Variovorax paradoxus EPS: one gene and its partner. Each later gene encodes a partner of the first gene's protein in a complex. Links are inferred from orthologs where the notes say so. Each region holds a gene or a part of one and is shown on either strand. Other genes may lie near its edges.

The links.
Region 2: the proteins of pmbA (region 1) and tldD are in contact, whole or in part, in a solved structure (PDB 5NJ9), measured with the Escherichia coli proteins. The link is inferred for Variovorax paradoxus EPS from one-to-one orthologs.

Annotation. Positions count from the first base shown.
Region 1 is NC_014931.1:4,390,140-4,401,153, reverse strand. What follows is about bases 4,145-7,051. They hold pmbA (metalloprotease PmbA), read left to right. Parts: upstream 4,145-4,866; coding sequence 4,867-6,237; downstream 6,238-7,051. Other genes in these bases: VARPA_RS20320 (helix-turn-helix domain-containing protein), read left to right, coding at 6,310-7,051; yjgA (ribosome biogenesis factor YjgA), read right to left, coding at 4,145-4,749. Also shown: VARPA_RS20350 (CusA/CzcA family heavy metal efflux RND transporter), read left to right, coding at 1-2,130; VARPA_RS20345 (SDR family oxidoreductase), read left to right, coding at 2,254-3,006; VARPA_RS20340 (cupin domain-containing protein), read left to right, coding at 3,077-3,484; mog (molybdopterin adenylyltransferase), read right to left, coding at 3,500-4,096; more of yjgA, read right to left, coding at 4,093-4,144; more of VARPA_RS20320, read left to right, coding at 7,052-7,281; VARPA_RS20315 (MFS transporter), read right to left, coding at 7,286-8,542; VARPA_RS20310 (ABC transporter substrate-binding protein), read left to right, coding at 8,874-10,154; VARPA_RS20305 (carbohydrate ABC transporter permease), read left to right, coding at 10,151-11,014.
Region 2 is NC_014931.1:1,114,416-1,118,599, reverse strand. Bases 1,325-4,184 are described here. They hold tldD (metalloprotease TldD), read right to left. Parts: upstream 3,555-4,184; coding sequence 2,094-3,554; downstream 1,325-2,093. Other genes in these bases: rodA (rod shape-determining protein RodA), read right to left, coding at 3,612-4,184; VARPA_RS04985 (hypothetical protein), read right to left, coding at 1,479-2,012. Also shown: VARPA_RS04995 (cupin domain-containing protein), read left to right, coding at 1-125; VARPA_RS04990 (3-deoxy-7-phosphoheptulonate synthase), read right to left, coding at 132-1,250. UniProt on the Escherichia coli protein: Metalloprotease involved in CcdA degradation. Suppresses the inhibitory activity of the carbon storage regulator (CsrA).

The DNA of each region.
Region 1 (11,014 bases):
ATCGCGATCCTGTTCCTCTTTCTCGGCAACATCCGCGCGGCGCTCATCACCGCGCTGGTGATTCCGCTGTCGATGCTCTTCACCTTCACCGGCATGGTGAACCAGAAGGTCAGCGCCAACCTCATGAGCCTGGGCGCGCTGGACTTCGGGATCATCATCGACGGGGCGGTGGTGATCGTGGAGAACTGCGTGCGAAGGCTCGCGCATGCGCAGGCCAAGCATGGGCGGCCGTTGACGCGCAGCGAGCGCTTTCATGAAGTGTTCGCCGCCTCGCAGGAGGCGCGGCGCCCGCTGCTGTTCGGACAGCTCATCATCATGATCGTGTACCTGCCGATCTTTGCGCTCACGGGCGTGGAGGGAAAGCTCTTCCATCCGATGGCCTTCACCGTGGTGATCGCGCTGGTGGGCGCGATGATCTTGTCGATCACTTTCATTCCCGCGGCCGTGGCGCTCTTCATCGGCAACAAGGTCAGCGAGAAGGAGAACCGGCTGATGACGTGGGCCAAGCGCGGCTACGAGCCGCTGCTCGCGCGCGTGATGACGGCCAAGCCGCTGGTGATCACGGTGGCTGCGGTGGCGGTGGTGCTCTCGGGTCTGCTGGCGACGCGGCTGGGCACCGAGTTCGTGCCGAGCCTCAGCGAAGGCGACTTCGCGATCCAGGCGCTGCGCATTCCGGGCACCAGCCTCACGCAGTCGGTCGAGATGCAGAAGCAGCTCGAACGCACGCTGAAGGCGAAATTCCCGGAGATCGAGCGCGTGTTCGCGCGCACCGGCACGGCCGAGATTGCATCGGACCCGATGCCGCCGAACATCTCCGACGGCTACATCATGTTGAAGCCCGAGAGCGAGTGGCCTGCACCGAAGCGCACGCGCTCGGAACTGCTGACGGCGGTGCAGGAAGAGGTCGAGAAGCTGCCGGGCAACAACTACGAGTTCTCGCAGCCGATCCAGTTGCGCTTCAACGAATTGATTTCCGGCGTGCGCAGCGACGTGGCGGTGAAGATCTTCGGCGACGACGTGGCGGTGCTCGACAAGACGGCCGCTGAAGTGTCGAAGGTGCTCACCGGCATCTCCGGCGCGGCAGAGGTGAAGGTCGAGCAGACCACGGGCCTGCCGATGCTCACGGTGAACATCGACCGCCAGAAGACCGCGCGCTACGGCCTCAACGTGGGCGACGTGCAGGACGCGATTTCCATCGCGGTCGGCGGCCGAGAGGCGGGCACGCTGTTCGACGGCGACCGGCGCTTCGACATCCTGGTGCGCCTGCCAGAGAACCTGCGCACCGACCTGGAGGCGATCAAGCGGCTGCCGGTCGCGCTGCCCAAGGGCGCGGGCGCCGAGGGATTGCGCACCAGCTTCATCCCGCTCGGCGAAGTCGCCACGCTGGAACTCGCGCCGGGCCCCAACCAGGTGAGCCGCGAGAACGGCAAGCGCCGCATCGTGGTGAGCGCCAACGTGCGCGGCCGCGACCTCGGCTCCTTCGTGGCCGAGGCCGAAGCGGCGATGCGCCAGGTGACCATTCCCACCGGCTACTGGACCGTGTGGGGCGGCCAGTACGAGAACCTCGCCTCGGCCACGCAGCGGCTGCAGGTGGTGGTGCCGGTGTCGCTGCTGCTGGTGTTCACGCTGCTGTTCGCGATGTTCGGCAACCTGAAGGACGGCCTCTTGGTGTTCACCGGCATCCCGTTCGCGCTCACCGGCGGCATCGTGGCGCTGTGGCTGCGCGACATTCCGCTGTCGATCTCGGCGGCGGTGGGTTTCATCGCGCTCTCGGGCGTGGCGGTGCTCAACGGGCTGGTGATGATCTCGTTCATCCGCAACCTGCGCGAGGGCGGGCTGCCGCTGGACGAGGCCATCCGCGAAGGCGCGCTCACCCGGCTGCGGCCGGTGCTGATGACGGCGCTGGTCGCGTCGCTGGGCTTCGTGCCGATGGCCATTGCCACCGGCACCGGCGCCGAGGTGCAGCGGCCGCTGGCGACGGTGGTGATCGGCGGTATCCTTTCTTCGACCGCGCTGACGCTGCTGGTGCTTCCGCTGCTCTATCGCATTGCCCACCGGCGCGATGAGGACAAAGCGTTAGAGGAGGCCCGCAGGCGCGAGGCCCGACCCATGTCGATGGAGCTGCCCTAGGAGCGCAGCGGGTCGATTTCCTGGTTTTTCGCCTGGCCTGTCACAAACCCGTGACGCCGGACGTCTAAGGAACAGGCGCCTCCGGACAGAGGTGCTTCTTTCGCCATTCACCAGGAATCGATCATGAAAATCGTCATCATCGGAGGCTCCGGCCTCATCGGCTCGAAGCTTGCCGTGCTGCTGCGCCAGGCGGGCCACGAGGTCGTTGCGGCCTCGCCATCCACCGGCGTCAACACGCTTACCGGAGAGGGCCTGAGGGAAGCGCTCGCGGGTGCGCGCATCGTCGTCGACGTGGCGAATTCGCCGTCGTTCGCGGATGAGCCCGCGCTGCATTTCTTCGACACCGCAGGCCGCAACCTGCTCGCCGCCGAAGCAGAGGCGGGCGTCGCGCACCACATCGCGCTGTCGGTGGTCGGCACCGACCGCCTGCTGGCCAGCGGCTATTTCCGCGCCAAGCAGCGGCAGGAAGAACTGATCGAGGCCTCGCCCGTGCCCTGGACCATCGTGCAGGCCACGCAGTTCTTCGAGTTCGTGGCCGGCATCGCCGACGGGAGCGTGCGGGACGGCGAGGTGCGGCTGTCGAACGCGCTGATCCAGCCGATGTCGGCGGACGACGTCGCCGCCGCACTCGCCGTGGTGGTGGGCGAATCGCCCGCGCGGCGTCGGATCGAGATCGCGGGACCGGAGGTTGTTCCGCTCGACGCGCTGGTGCGCCGCCTGTTCGCGGCGACCGGCGACAAGCGGCCGGTCGTCACCGACGCCGAGGCCAGCTACTTCGGCGTGCAGCTCGACGACCGCTCGCTGACGCCCGGCACCGGCCCGCGCCTCGGGACGACCCGCTTCGCGGACTGGCTCGCGCAGCGTGCGCGTGCCTGAGCCGCCGGCGACCTGCTGAACTATTCATTCATTGATTCAAGGCCCACCACACGGGCCGGAAAGACAACCCATGACCCGCTTGCAGAAAACCTGCATCTCCCTCGGTCTCGCACTCGGCATGTTCGCCGCGGTGCCCGCCCTGGCCGCACCCGAAGCCGCCGCGACCGTCCTCATGACGAAGGACCTGGCGGACATGCCAGGCAAGGAGGTGATCTCGTTCATCGTCGACTTTCCGCCGGGCTCCGTCGATCCGGTCCACCGTCACGATGCCCACGCCTTCATCTACGTGCTCGAAGGATCGATCGTGATGGGCGTGAAGGGCGGCAAGGAGGTCACGTTGACCCCCGGCCAGACGTTCTACGAAGGCCCGGGCGACATCCACACCGTCGGCCGCAACGCCAGCAAGACCAAGCCCGCGAAGTTCTTGGTGACGATGGTCAAGGACAAGGGCGCGCCTTTGCTGACGCTGGTCAAGTAGCCAGCGGGAAAGCGTTCAGCGCGCCGGCCGGATCGCCGATTTCGGCCTGAAGGCCTTGCAGACCGCGTCGTCGGTCTCGAGGTACGGCCCGCCGATCAGGTCGATGCAGTAGGGCACCGCCGCGAAGATGCCGGGCACGAGCTGCGTGCCGTCGGCATCCTTCAGCCCTTCGAGCGTTTCGGCGATCGACTTGGGCTGCCCGGGCAGGTTGATGACGAGGCTCTTGTCGCGGATCACCGCCACTTGGCGCGACAGGATCGCGGTCGGCACGAAGCGCAGGCTGATCTGGCGCATCTGCTCGCCGAAGCCGGGCATTTCCTTGTGCGCGACGGCCAGGGTGGCTTCGGGGGTCACGTCCCGGAGGGCAGGGCCGGTGCCGCCGGTGGTCAACACCAGCGAGCAGCCGGCGTCGACCAGTTCGATCAGCGTGGCGCTGATCAGGGCGGCTTCGTCAGGGATCAGCCGGGCCTCGAATTCGATGGGGTTCTTCAACGCCCGGCCAAGCCATTCCTTCAGCGCGGGCAGGCCCTTGTCTTCGTAGGTGCCGCTGGAGGCGCGGTCGCTGACGGAGACGATGCCGATGCGGACCGGATCGAACTGCGACGAACTCATGCGTCTTCTTCCCGGTCTTGCGCGGCGGCGGCCGCGGCGTGGTCGTCACCGCCGTGCACTGCCAGTTGTTCCCGCACCAGTTGGAAGATTTCCCGGTAGGCCTTGCCCTGGCGCGGCGCTTCGCCGGCCGGGCCGGTCTTCATGTCCTTGCGGGCCTGGCGCACCAGGGCGCGCAGTTGCTGGGAGTCGGTGGCGGGGTGGGTTTCGATCCATCCGCCGAGTGCGTCGTCGTCGGCGATCAGGCGGTCGCGCCAGCGTTCGGCCTCGTGCAGGGCGGCGGTTTCGGCGGCCGGCGTGCTGTTCTGCTCGGTCAACGCGAGCTTCACGGCTTCCAGCGTGGGCTCGTCGAGCTTGCGCATCAGCTTGCCGATGAACTGCATCTGGCGGCGCTTGCCCTCGAAGTTGGTGATGCGCTTGGCCTCGGCGATGGCGTCGACCAGTTTTTCGTCCAGTTGGAGGGCGTCGAACAGGGCGGCGCGCAGCGTGAGCAGCTCGGTGCCGAGCTTCTGCAGTTCGTCGCTTTCGCGCTTGAGATCGGTGCGGCTGGCATCGTCGGTGCCCTTGAGCTCGCGCTTGAGCTCCAGGTCGAGTTCGCTGCCTTCGGCAACGAACTGGCCACGGACGAAATAGCCTTTTTTGGGTTTGCGGGACATGTGGGTGGATTCTGGGCCGCGACGTGCGGCGTTGCAATGCGTGCAACAGGACAGCGAAGACAGCGGGAAGCTGGGGGAAAACCGGGAAATGGGGGGCGCAAGTATCATAGCCACCACATGACGACATCCTCCTCGCGCGCCGATTCCGGCTTCGCCTACAGCCGCTCCTTCTTCGAAAACCTGGTCGACACGGCCCTGGCCCACGCCAAAAAGCTCGGTGCCACCGATGCCGGCGCCGAGGCCTCCGAGGGCTGCGGCCTCAGCGTCTCGGTTCGCAAGGGCGAACTCGAGAACGTCGAGCGAAACCGGGACAAGTCGCTCGGCATCACGGTCTACGTGGGCCACCGCCGCGGCAACGCGAGCACCTCCGATTTCTCCGAGGGCGCCATCAAGCAGACCGTGCAGGCCGCCTACGACATCGCCCGCTTCACCGCCGAAGACCCGGTCAGCGGCCTTCCCGACGAGGAAGACATCGCCAAGGAACACCCCGAACTGGACCTGTTCCATCCCTGGGACGCGACCAGCGAGCAGGCCGCCAAGCTGGCGCTGGAATGCGAAGCGGCAGCCCTCTCGACCGACAAGCGCATCACCAACAGCGAAGGCGCTGGCGTCTCGGCCCAGCAGAGCCACTTCTTCAGCGCCCATACGCATGGCTTCCGCGGCGGCTACGCCAGCTCGCGGCATTCGATCTCGGTGGCGCCCATCGCCGGCAAGGGCGACAACATGCAGCGCGACGCCTGGTACAGCTCCATGCGTTCGGCCGACGAACTCGCGAGCCCGCAGGCCGTGGGCCGCTACGCCGCCGAACGGGCCTTGAGCCGCCTGAAGTCGCGCAAGATCAAGACCACCGAATGCCCGGTGCTGTTCGAGTCGCCGCTGGCCGTGGGTCTCCTGGGCGGGCTGGTGCAGGCGGTGAGCGGCGGGGCGCTGTACCGCAAGAGCACCTTCTTGCTCGATTCGCTCGGCAAGCCGGTGCTGCCCAAGCACATCGACATTGCCGAAGACCCGCATGTGATGCGCGGCAAGGGCAGTTCGCCCTTCGATGACGAAGGCGTGACCACGCGCGCCCGCAAGGTGGTCGATGCCGGCCGGCTCGAGGGCTATTTTCTCTCGACCTATTCGGCCCGCAAGCTCGGCATGAAGACCACTGGCAACGCCGGCGGCTCGCACAACCTGACGCTGAGTTCGCGCCTGACGAAGCACGGCGACGACCTCGACGCCATGCTCGCCAAGCTGGGCACCGGCCTCTTCGTGATCGAGCTGATGGGGCAGGGCGTGAACTACGTGACCGGCGACTATTCGCGCGGCGCGAGCGGTTTCTGGGTCGAGAAGGGCCGCATCGCCTTCCCCGTGCAGGAGATCACCATCGCCGGCAACTTGAAGGACATGCTGATGGGCATTGAAGCCATCGGCGCGGATGCCTACACTTTCGGCGCCAAGACCACGGGGTCGATTCTGGTCAACCGCATGAAGGTGGCTGGCGCCTGACGGGCGCCTTCTGCCCGCACCGGCAACGTCGCATGCTCGAAAGCAACCCGTGGTCACACCCAGGGAGACGCCATGAGCAAATACAACAATGCGAGAAAGCCGGAACTCGAGCATGAGCTGATGCGCGACCCCCGGCTCGGTTTCGAGCCGGCGGGCGGCAGTTCGGTGCGCTGCCTGCAGCACGGCGTTCCATGGCCGTTCGATTGCTGGCACTACCACGACGAATACGAGCTGCAGATCATCAACCGCAGCAGCGGGGATGCCTACGTCGGCAATCACATCGGACGCTTCGAGCCGGGGTATGTCGCCCTGGTCGGCGGACGGTTGCCGCACACCTGGATCTCGCACGACGTGCCGCCCGAGGGCATTGCCGACCGCAGCATGGTCATTCATTTCCGCGACGAGCCGCTGCGCAAGGCCTCGGGCCTGTTCCCCGAGCTGGAGGCCGTGTTGCCGATGCTCGACCGCGCACGGCTGGGCATCGAGTTCTTTGGCATCAGTGCGCGCATGCGGGAGCGCTTCGCGCGGGTGCAGGCCCAGGAGGGCATGGCCCGGCTCTCGGAATTCATCGGGGTGCTGCACGAGCTCGCGAACTGGGAAGACTGGCGCCAGATATCCAGCGCGGCCGGCCCGCTGGACGATGACCCGAGCGCCAACACCCGCATGCGCCGCGTGCTCGACTACCTCGATGCGCATTTGACCGAAGAGCTCTCGCTGCCGGCCGTGTGCGCGGTGGCCAACATGGCCGAGAGCAGCTTCTCGCGCTACTTCCACAGGCACATGGGCAGCACCTTCACCGACTTTGTGACGCGGCTGCGCATCACGAAGGCCTGCGAGATGCTGCAGACCTCCGACCGGCTGGTGAGCGACATCTGCTACGAGGTGGGTTTCGCGAACCTCGCGAATTTCAACCGGCGATTCCTGCATCTCAAGGGCATGACGCCCTCGGCCTACCGTCAGCAGGCGCAGGACCGCTTCGGCCTGCGGACGGCGCAGAACACGCCGCTCGCGGCGACCACGACCACGACCACGACCACGACCTGAGTCTTCAGCGCGGTGAATCCGCCGGCGTCAGGTGCCGGGTCAGGGCCCAGAACGCCAATGCAATGCCGCTGGTAATTGCGCCCGCAATGCAGACGCCGTTCCAGCCGGCATGGGCGTACACCATCGTCGAGGCGATCGATCCGGTCGCGGAACCGATCGAATAGAAGATCATGTAGCCGGCCGTGAGCCGGCTCTGCGCTTCCGGACGCACGCGATAGATGAGGCTCTGGTTCGAGACGTGCACCGACTGCAGGCCGAAGTCGATCGTGACCACGCCGATCACCATCGCCCAGATCGACCACGGCAGCAGCGCGATGAGCCCCCACGACAGCAGCATGACCACGAGCCCGATGCCGGTGGTGTGCTGCGCCCGTCCGCGGTCCGCTTGGCGACCCGCCCGCGCAGCACCCAGTGCGCCGGCCGCGCCCGCCAGGCCGAACAGCCCCACCTGTGTGTGCGAGAGCGAGAACGGCGGCGCCGTCAGCGGCAGCACCATCGGCGTGAGCAGCATCGTGATGGCCATGAAGATCAGCATCGCGAGCACCGCGCGGATGCGCAGCACGGGCTCCTCGGCGAAGAGGGTGAACACCGAGCGGATCAGCTGCGGATACGGGATGCGCACTGCCGGCCGCACGTTGCGCGGCAGTGCCTTCCACAGCAGGCCGGCGACGACCAGCGTGGCCGCGGCCGACACCAGGTACACCGAGCGCCAGCCGAAGAGATCCGACAGCGTGCCCGACACCGCCCGCGCGAGCAGGATGCCGACGATGATCCCGCTCGTCACGATGCCCACCACCCGGCCGCGCTCGCCCGGCGGCGCCATGATCGCGGCGTAGGCGACCAGCACCTGCGTCACGACGGCCAGCACGCCGACCGCGGCCATCGCCGGCAGCAGCATCGAGGCACTGGGCGCCAGCGCGACGCAGAGCAGGGCGATCACCGACAGTAGCGACTGCCCCACGATCAGCCGCCGCCGGTCGACGAGATCACCCAGCGGAACGACCAGCAGCAGGCCGAGGCCGTAGCCAACCTGGGTGATGGTGATGACGATGCCGACCGTCGCGGGGCGGATGCCGAAGGTGGCAGCGAGCGTGTCCAGCAGCGGCTGGGCGTAGTAGACGTTGGCCACCGCAAGCCCGCAGGCGACCGCGAACAGCAGCGCCATCGCGGCGGAGATGACGGGCGCGGCAGCGCCCCGCGCTGCAGCCGAATCGATGTTCGGTTTCAGCCGCCCGGTGGTGGCGGTTCGATAGTGGGTCATGGCGCTTCCGGAAAAAGGACAGTCGGGTAGAACGTTAAATCTGGTTTTAAAAAAATACCAAAAAATTTTAGCATTCGAGTTTTAACTTGCAACTGATCAGGGCGCGCCGAATGGAAGCCGCTGCCTTGTGAATCGGAGCGAGGGAGGCCCAATCGCCCAGCGTTGCAGCCGCCTTCTTTCACTTCTCGCCGGACTTGGTACCACCTGTCTCCGGCTAAACCCCAAGTCCGCTGGTCATCGAAATACCAGTCCCCCGGCGCGCGTGTACGCGGGGCCGGGCCTTGGCTGCATACGCTTCGTCACCCTCACAAGGAACCAAGGAGACAAACAAATGACCCAACGAAACACCCGCCGCATCACCGCTGGCGCACTGCTGCTGGCGGCACTGGCCGCAGCCGGCCAGGTTCAGGCCCAGCAGGCCTGCAAGGACGATGTGCGTGTGCTCTCCCAGCCGCGCGACGGGCTCACCCTGCTCGAAAAGTACAAGGACGAATTCAAGGCGCTGAGCGGCGCCTCGTTCACCATCGACAACCTCAACGAAAACGACCGCCGCACCAAGACGCGCGCCGATGCATCGACGGTGGGCAAGTACAACGTGTACTACGTCGACGAGGCCAACGTGCCCTTGTTCGCGCAGTCGAAATGGATCGTGCCGCTCGCCAAGTACTACCCGGCCGACTACGACTACGCCGACTTCGACCCTGGCCGCCAGAAGGTCGCGACCTTCGCGGGCGAGGCCTGGTTCGCGCCGCTCACCGGCGGTGGCGACCTGCTGGTCTACCGCAAGGACCTGCTGGAAAAAGCCGGCGTCAAGCCGCCCACCACGCTCGACGAATTCGTCGCTGCAGCAAAGAAGCTCAACGACCCGGCCAACGGCATCTACGGCGTGGCCCTGCGCGGCCAGCGCGGCTCCGGTGCCAACGTGTGGCGCTGGATGCCGTTCTTCCGCGGCAACGGCGGCCAGTGGTTCGATGGCGACAAGCCCGTCTTCAATTCGCCCGCCGCGGTGAAGGCCACGCAGACCTACCTGGAACTCTTCAAGTACTCGGCACCCGGCACCAAGACCGGCAGCTGGGACGAATCCACCGGCGCCTTCCTTGCGGGCAAGGTCGCGCTGCTGGTCGAGTCGACGCCGCTCGCGGGCAATGCGCTCGATCCGAAGATGTCCACCGTCATCGGCAAGGTCGCCTACCTGCCGCCGCCTTCTCCGCTCACCGGCGGCGGCTACGGCCACGGCCTGGCCATTGGCACCAAGGCCAACAAGACCGAAGAAGCGAAGAAGTGCGCGGGCCTCTTCGTAGCTTGGGCCACCTCCAAGAAGCAGGAGCAGCGCCGCCTGGCCGAAGGCCAGTTCAGCGAACTCAACCGTACCAGCGTGCTGGGCAGCCCCGAGTTCGCCAAGCGCTACGGCGCCGATCTGGGCAAGGCCCTGGCCGACACGAGCAAGGTGACCGCGGTGAACTTCTGGCAGGACCCGGCATGGCCTGATCTCGGCGATCGCTGGGGGATCATTCTCGAAGAGCTGGTCACTGGCTCGCGCACCGACATCCAGGGCGGGCTCGATGAACTCGATGCCTATGCGAAGCAGCTGATCGCACGGCGCAAGAAGTGAAGACGACGCGAAGCAACAACAAGACCCGGCTGCCGGTCGTCTTCATCGGACCGGGCCTCTTGGTGCTGGCGGTCCTCGCCCTGGTGCCGACGATCTTCGCGATCGTCATCTCGCTGCAGGACCGGGAGCTGGGCCAGGCCGATATCGGCTGGGTCTGGTTCTCGAACTATGTGCAGCTCTTCTCCGACCGGCGCTTCCTGAACTCGGTGAGCGTCTCGCTCATCTGGGAAGTACTGACGGTCACTTCCACGATGGCCGTCGCGGTGTTGCTGGGCGTGCTGCTGTTCCAGAACACCACGCCGCGCTGGCGCAACGCGCTGTGCATGCTGTTCATCGTGCCGGTGCTGCTGCCGCGCGTGTCGGCGGCTTTCGTCTGGAAGTTCGCGTTCCATCCGCTGTTCGGCCTGCTGACGTATCCGTACAAGGCCATCACCGGCGAGCCGCTGGACCTGCTGGCCAATCCGCTCACGGCGCTGCTCACCGTCGCTTTCGTGGACGTGTGGCAGTGGGGCCTGTTCTTCGCCGTCATCGTGCTCAAGCTGCTCGAAACCCTGCCGCCCCAGCCCTTCGAGGCCGCGCGCATGGACCACGCCAAGACCTGGGAGGTCTACGCCTACGTCGCGCTGCCGATGCTCAAGGCGCCGCTCATCAGCCTCACCTTCGTGAAGATGGTCGAGTCGCTGCGGGCCTTCGACCTCATCTACGTGATGACGCGCGGTGGCCCCGGCATCTCGACCGAGACGCTGGACATGTACGCCTTCTCGCAGGGCTTCATCGAGTCGGGGCGCATCTCGTACGCATCGAGCATGGCGGTGCTGATGATGGTCGCCTCGACCGTGGCCTTCACCTATATCTGGAAA
Region 2 (4,184 bases), 3.3 Mb from region 1 along the record:
ACACGCTGGTCGCCTGCATGGTCGGGCCGGGTTTCGACTTTGCCGATTTTTCGATGGTGCCGCCCGACAGCGACGAGGCGGCGTCGATGCGGCACCACTGGCCCGAACTGGCCGGAATGCTCTGACCCTTTTCAGCCGCGGCGGGCCTTGACGGCCTGCGACAGCGTCTCGAGCACCTGCGTCGAATCGTCCCAGCCGATGCAGGCGTCGGTGATGCTCTTGCCATATTCGAGGCCCGAGAGCTTGTCCTTGCCCGGCGTGAACTTCTGAGCACCGGCCTGCAGGTGGCTCTCGACCATCACGCCGAACACGCGGTTGGAGCCGTTGGCGATCTGGCCCGCGATGTCCTTGGCCACGTCGATCTGCTTCTGGTGCTGCTTGGAGCTGTTCGCGTGGCTGCAATCGACCATCAGCGTGGGCGGCAGCTTGGCCGCTTCGAGGTCCTTGCAGGCGGCTTCGACGCTGGCGGCGTCGTAGTTCGGCGCCTTGCCGCCGCGCAGGATTACGTGGCAGTCGCGGTTGCCGTTGGTCTGCACGATCGCGACCTGGCCATTCTTGTGCACCGAGAGAAAGTGATGGCCGCGGGCCGCGGCCTGAATGGCGTCGGTCGCGATGCGGATGTTGCCGTCGGTGCCGTTCTTGAAGCCGATGGGGGCCGAAAGACCCGAGGCCAATTCGCGATGCACCTGGCTTTCGGTGGTGCGCGCGCCGATGGCGCCCCAGGAGATCAGGTCACCGATGTACTGCGGCGAGATCACGTCGAGGAACTCGCTGCCCGCCGGCAGGCCGATGCGGTTGATGTCGATCAGGAGCTGGCGCGCAATGCGCAGGCCTTCGTCGATACGGAAGCTCTCGTCCAGGTACGGGTCGTTGATCAGGCCCTTCCAGCCGACGGTGGTGCGCGGCTTCTCGAAGTACACGCGCATCACGATCTCGAGGGTGCCGGCGTATTTTTCGCGCTCGACCTTCAGGCGCCTGGCGTAGTCGATGGCGGCGGCCGGGTCGTGGATCGAACAGGGCCCCATGATCACCAGCAGCCGGTCGTCCTTGCCATCCATGATGTTGTGGATGTTGCGGCGGGTGCCCTCGATCAGCGTTTCGACCGACGTGCCGCGGATCGGGAAAAAGCGGATCAGATGTTCAGGAGGGGGCAGCACGTTGATGTCCTTGATGCGTTCGTCGTCGGTCTTGCTGGTTTTTTCGACGCTCGCATACCAGCTGTCGCTGGCGGGGGCAGTGTTCGTGCTCATGGTGCTTTTCCTTGTTGGAGTGAAATCGTCAGGGCATAAAAAAACCGCCGGGGCTTGAGGCGCCGGCGGTTTTGGGAGGGTGTTCGTTTGCTTTACGCGCTCGCCTCTCGTCCGCCGGAAACCGGGAACCAAAAGAAGGCAAAGAAATAAGCGCGGAGGGCGGACATAGGGGCGGAATGTAGCACGGAAAATAAAGACCCGGTCAAGCAGCCGGGCCCAGGGGGGGGTTTACCGATAGCCCGATTCATTGGCGTTGTGAATGATCCAGATCAGGTTGCCGCCGGTGTATTCACCCATGCCGCCGCCCGCGAAGATCAGCCGTCCCTGGCCCTTGTAGGTCATCTCGAAACGATGGCGATCGCTGCCGAAATAGAAGGGAATGAAGGCCTTGCCCGTCACGTAGGCGCCCTGGTCGGTCGGCGGGCCGGCGAGGTCGGTGACCTGCTTGGCGCTCATGCCGATCTGCAGGCGGGTGAACTTGCTGTTGCGCGCCGGGTTGCCGGTGATCTCACCTTCATAGCCGTTCAAGCCCTTGACGGTGCGGCCGCTGCCGGCCTCGACCTTGGAGGAATCGGTCACGTTGCCGCGAGCGTCCATGCCGGCCTTGGAACCGCTGGGCGCCGCGGGCGCTGCAGCAGCGGGTGCCGGTGCGGCGGCGGGCTGGCTGCCCGAACCGCCTCGCGAAGCGCAACCAGCGGTGGCCAGCGCCACCACGGCGGTCACGGCCCACAGCACGGCGGGCGAATTGATCCTGTTCCCCATTGAAATGCTCCTCGATTCGTCGTTCGGAAAAAAGAGCGCAGCTTAGCAACCGAAGGAAACAGCCGGCAAGTGACGAAAGTCCTAAGCCGTTCCACCTACCGTTAGACCGTCGATGCGCAGCGTGGGCTGCCCGACGCCGACCGGCACGCTCTGGCCTTCCTTGCCGCAGGTGCCCACGCCGGAATCGAGCGCCATGTCATTGCCGATCATGGTCACGCGGGTGAGCGCGTCGGGGCCGTTGCCCACGATGGTCGCGCCCTTGACCGGGTACTGGATCTTGCCGTTCTCGACCCAGAAGGCCTCGCTCGCCGAGAACACGAACTTGCCGCTCGTGATGTCGACCTGCCCGCCGCCGAAGTTGGTGGCGTAGAGGCCCTTCTTGATGCTGGCCACGATTTCCTGGGGGTCCTTGTCGCCGCCCAGCATGTAGGTGTTGGTCATGCGCGGCATCGGCACGTGGGCGTAGCTCTCGCGGCGGCCGTTGCCGGTGGGCTTGACCTTCATGAGGCGGGCGTTCATCGAATCCTGGATGTAGCCCTTGAGGATGCCGTCCTCGATCAGCACGTTGCGCTGGCTGGCGTTGCCCTCGTCGTCGACGTTGAGCGAGCCGCGGCGGTCGGCGATCGTGCCGTCGTCCAGCACAGTGACGCCCTTGGCCGCCACGCGCTGGCCGATGCGGCCCGAAAACGCGCTCGAGCCCTTGCGGTTGAAGTCGCCTTCCAGGCCGTGGCCGATGGCCTCGTGCAGCAGGATGCCGGGCCAGCCGGAGCCGAGCACCACAGTCATCTCGCCGGCCGGGGCCGGGCGGGCGTCGAGGTTGGTCAAGGCGGCCTTCACGGCCTGGTCGACGTATTCGGCGATCTTCTCGTCGTCGAAGTAGGCAAGGCCGAATCGCCCGCCGCCGCCGCCGGAGCCAACTTCGCGGCGGCCGTTCTGCTCGGCGATCACGGTGACCGACAGGCGCACCAGCGGGCGCACGTCGGCGGCCAGCGTGCCATCGGCGCGCGCCACGAGCACCACGTCGTATTCGCTCGCCAAGCCTGCCATGACTTGCGCCACGCGCGGATCGCGCGAGCGCGCCAGCTTCTCGGTCTTTTCGAGCAGCTTGACCTTGGCCGTGCTGTCGAGCGTGGAGATGGGGTCGACGCCGTTGTAGAGCGACCGGCTCGAGGCAATCTTGCGGGTCGGCGTCTTCACGCGGCCGGTGCGGCCGGCGGAGGAAATCGAACGGACCGTGCGGGCCGCATCGAGGAGCGAGGCTTCGGAAATGTCGTCCGAATAGGCGAATGCGGTTTTCTCGCCGCTGACCGCGCGCACGCCGACGCCCTGGTCGATGCTGAAGCTGCCGGTCTTGACGATGCCCTCTTCCAGGCTCCAGCCTTCGCTGCGCGTGTACTGGAAGTAGAGATCGGCGTCGTCCACCTTGTGCGAGGTGATCTCGGCGAGGGCCTTGCTCAGGTGCGATTCGTCGAGTCCGAACGGCGTGAGCAGGAGTTGTTGGGCTGTTGCCAGGCGCTCGATGGTGGGTTCGCGAGAGATCATGACTGCCATTCTAGGCAGCCACCCTCTTCCGCGCCGCCCCCAAGGGCACTCGGGCGCCTAGTTCTGCGCCAGCTTTCGGGCCCGGGCGATCGACATCAGGATGCCCAGCCCCAGCCCCAGCGTCACCATCGCCGTCCCGCCATAGCTGATGAACGGCAACGGCACCCCCACCACCGGCAGGATGCCGCTCACCATGCCCATGTTCACGAAGGCATACGTGAAGAAGATCATCGTGACCGCCCCCGCCAGCAGGCGCGAGAACAGGGTCGACGCACTGGTTGCGATGGCCAGCCCGCGGAAGATGAGAAGGATGAAGGCCGAGATCAGCGCCAGGTTGCCCACCAGCCCGAACTCCTCGGAATAGGCGGCGAAGATGAAGTCGGTGGTGCGCTCGGGAATGAATTCGAGGTGCGTCTGCGTACCCTGCATGAAGCCCTTGCCGCCGACGCCGCCCGAGCCGATGGCGATCATCCCCTGGATGATGTGGAAGCCCTTGCCCAGCGGGTCCTTGCTCGGGTCGAGCAGCGTGCACACGCGCTGCTTCTGGTAGTCGTGCAGCACCCGCCAGTCGACGCCGTCGGTGCACAGCTTCGATTCGAAGCTCACGATCAGCGTCACCGCGATGGCGCC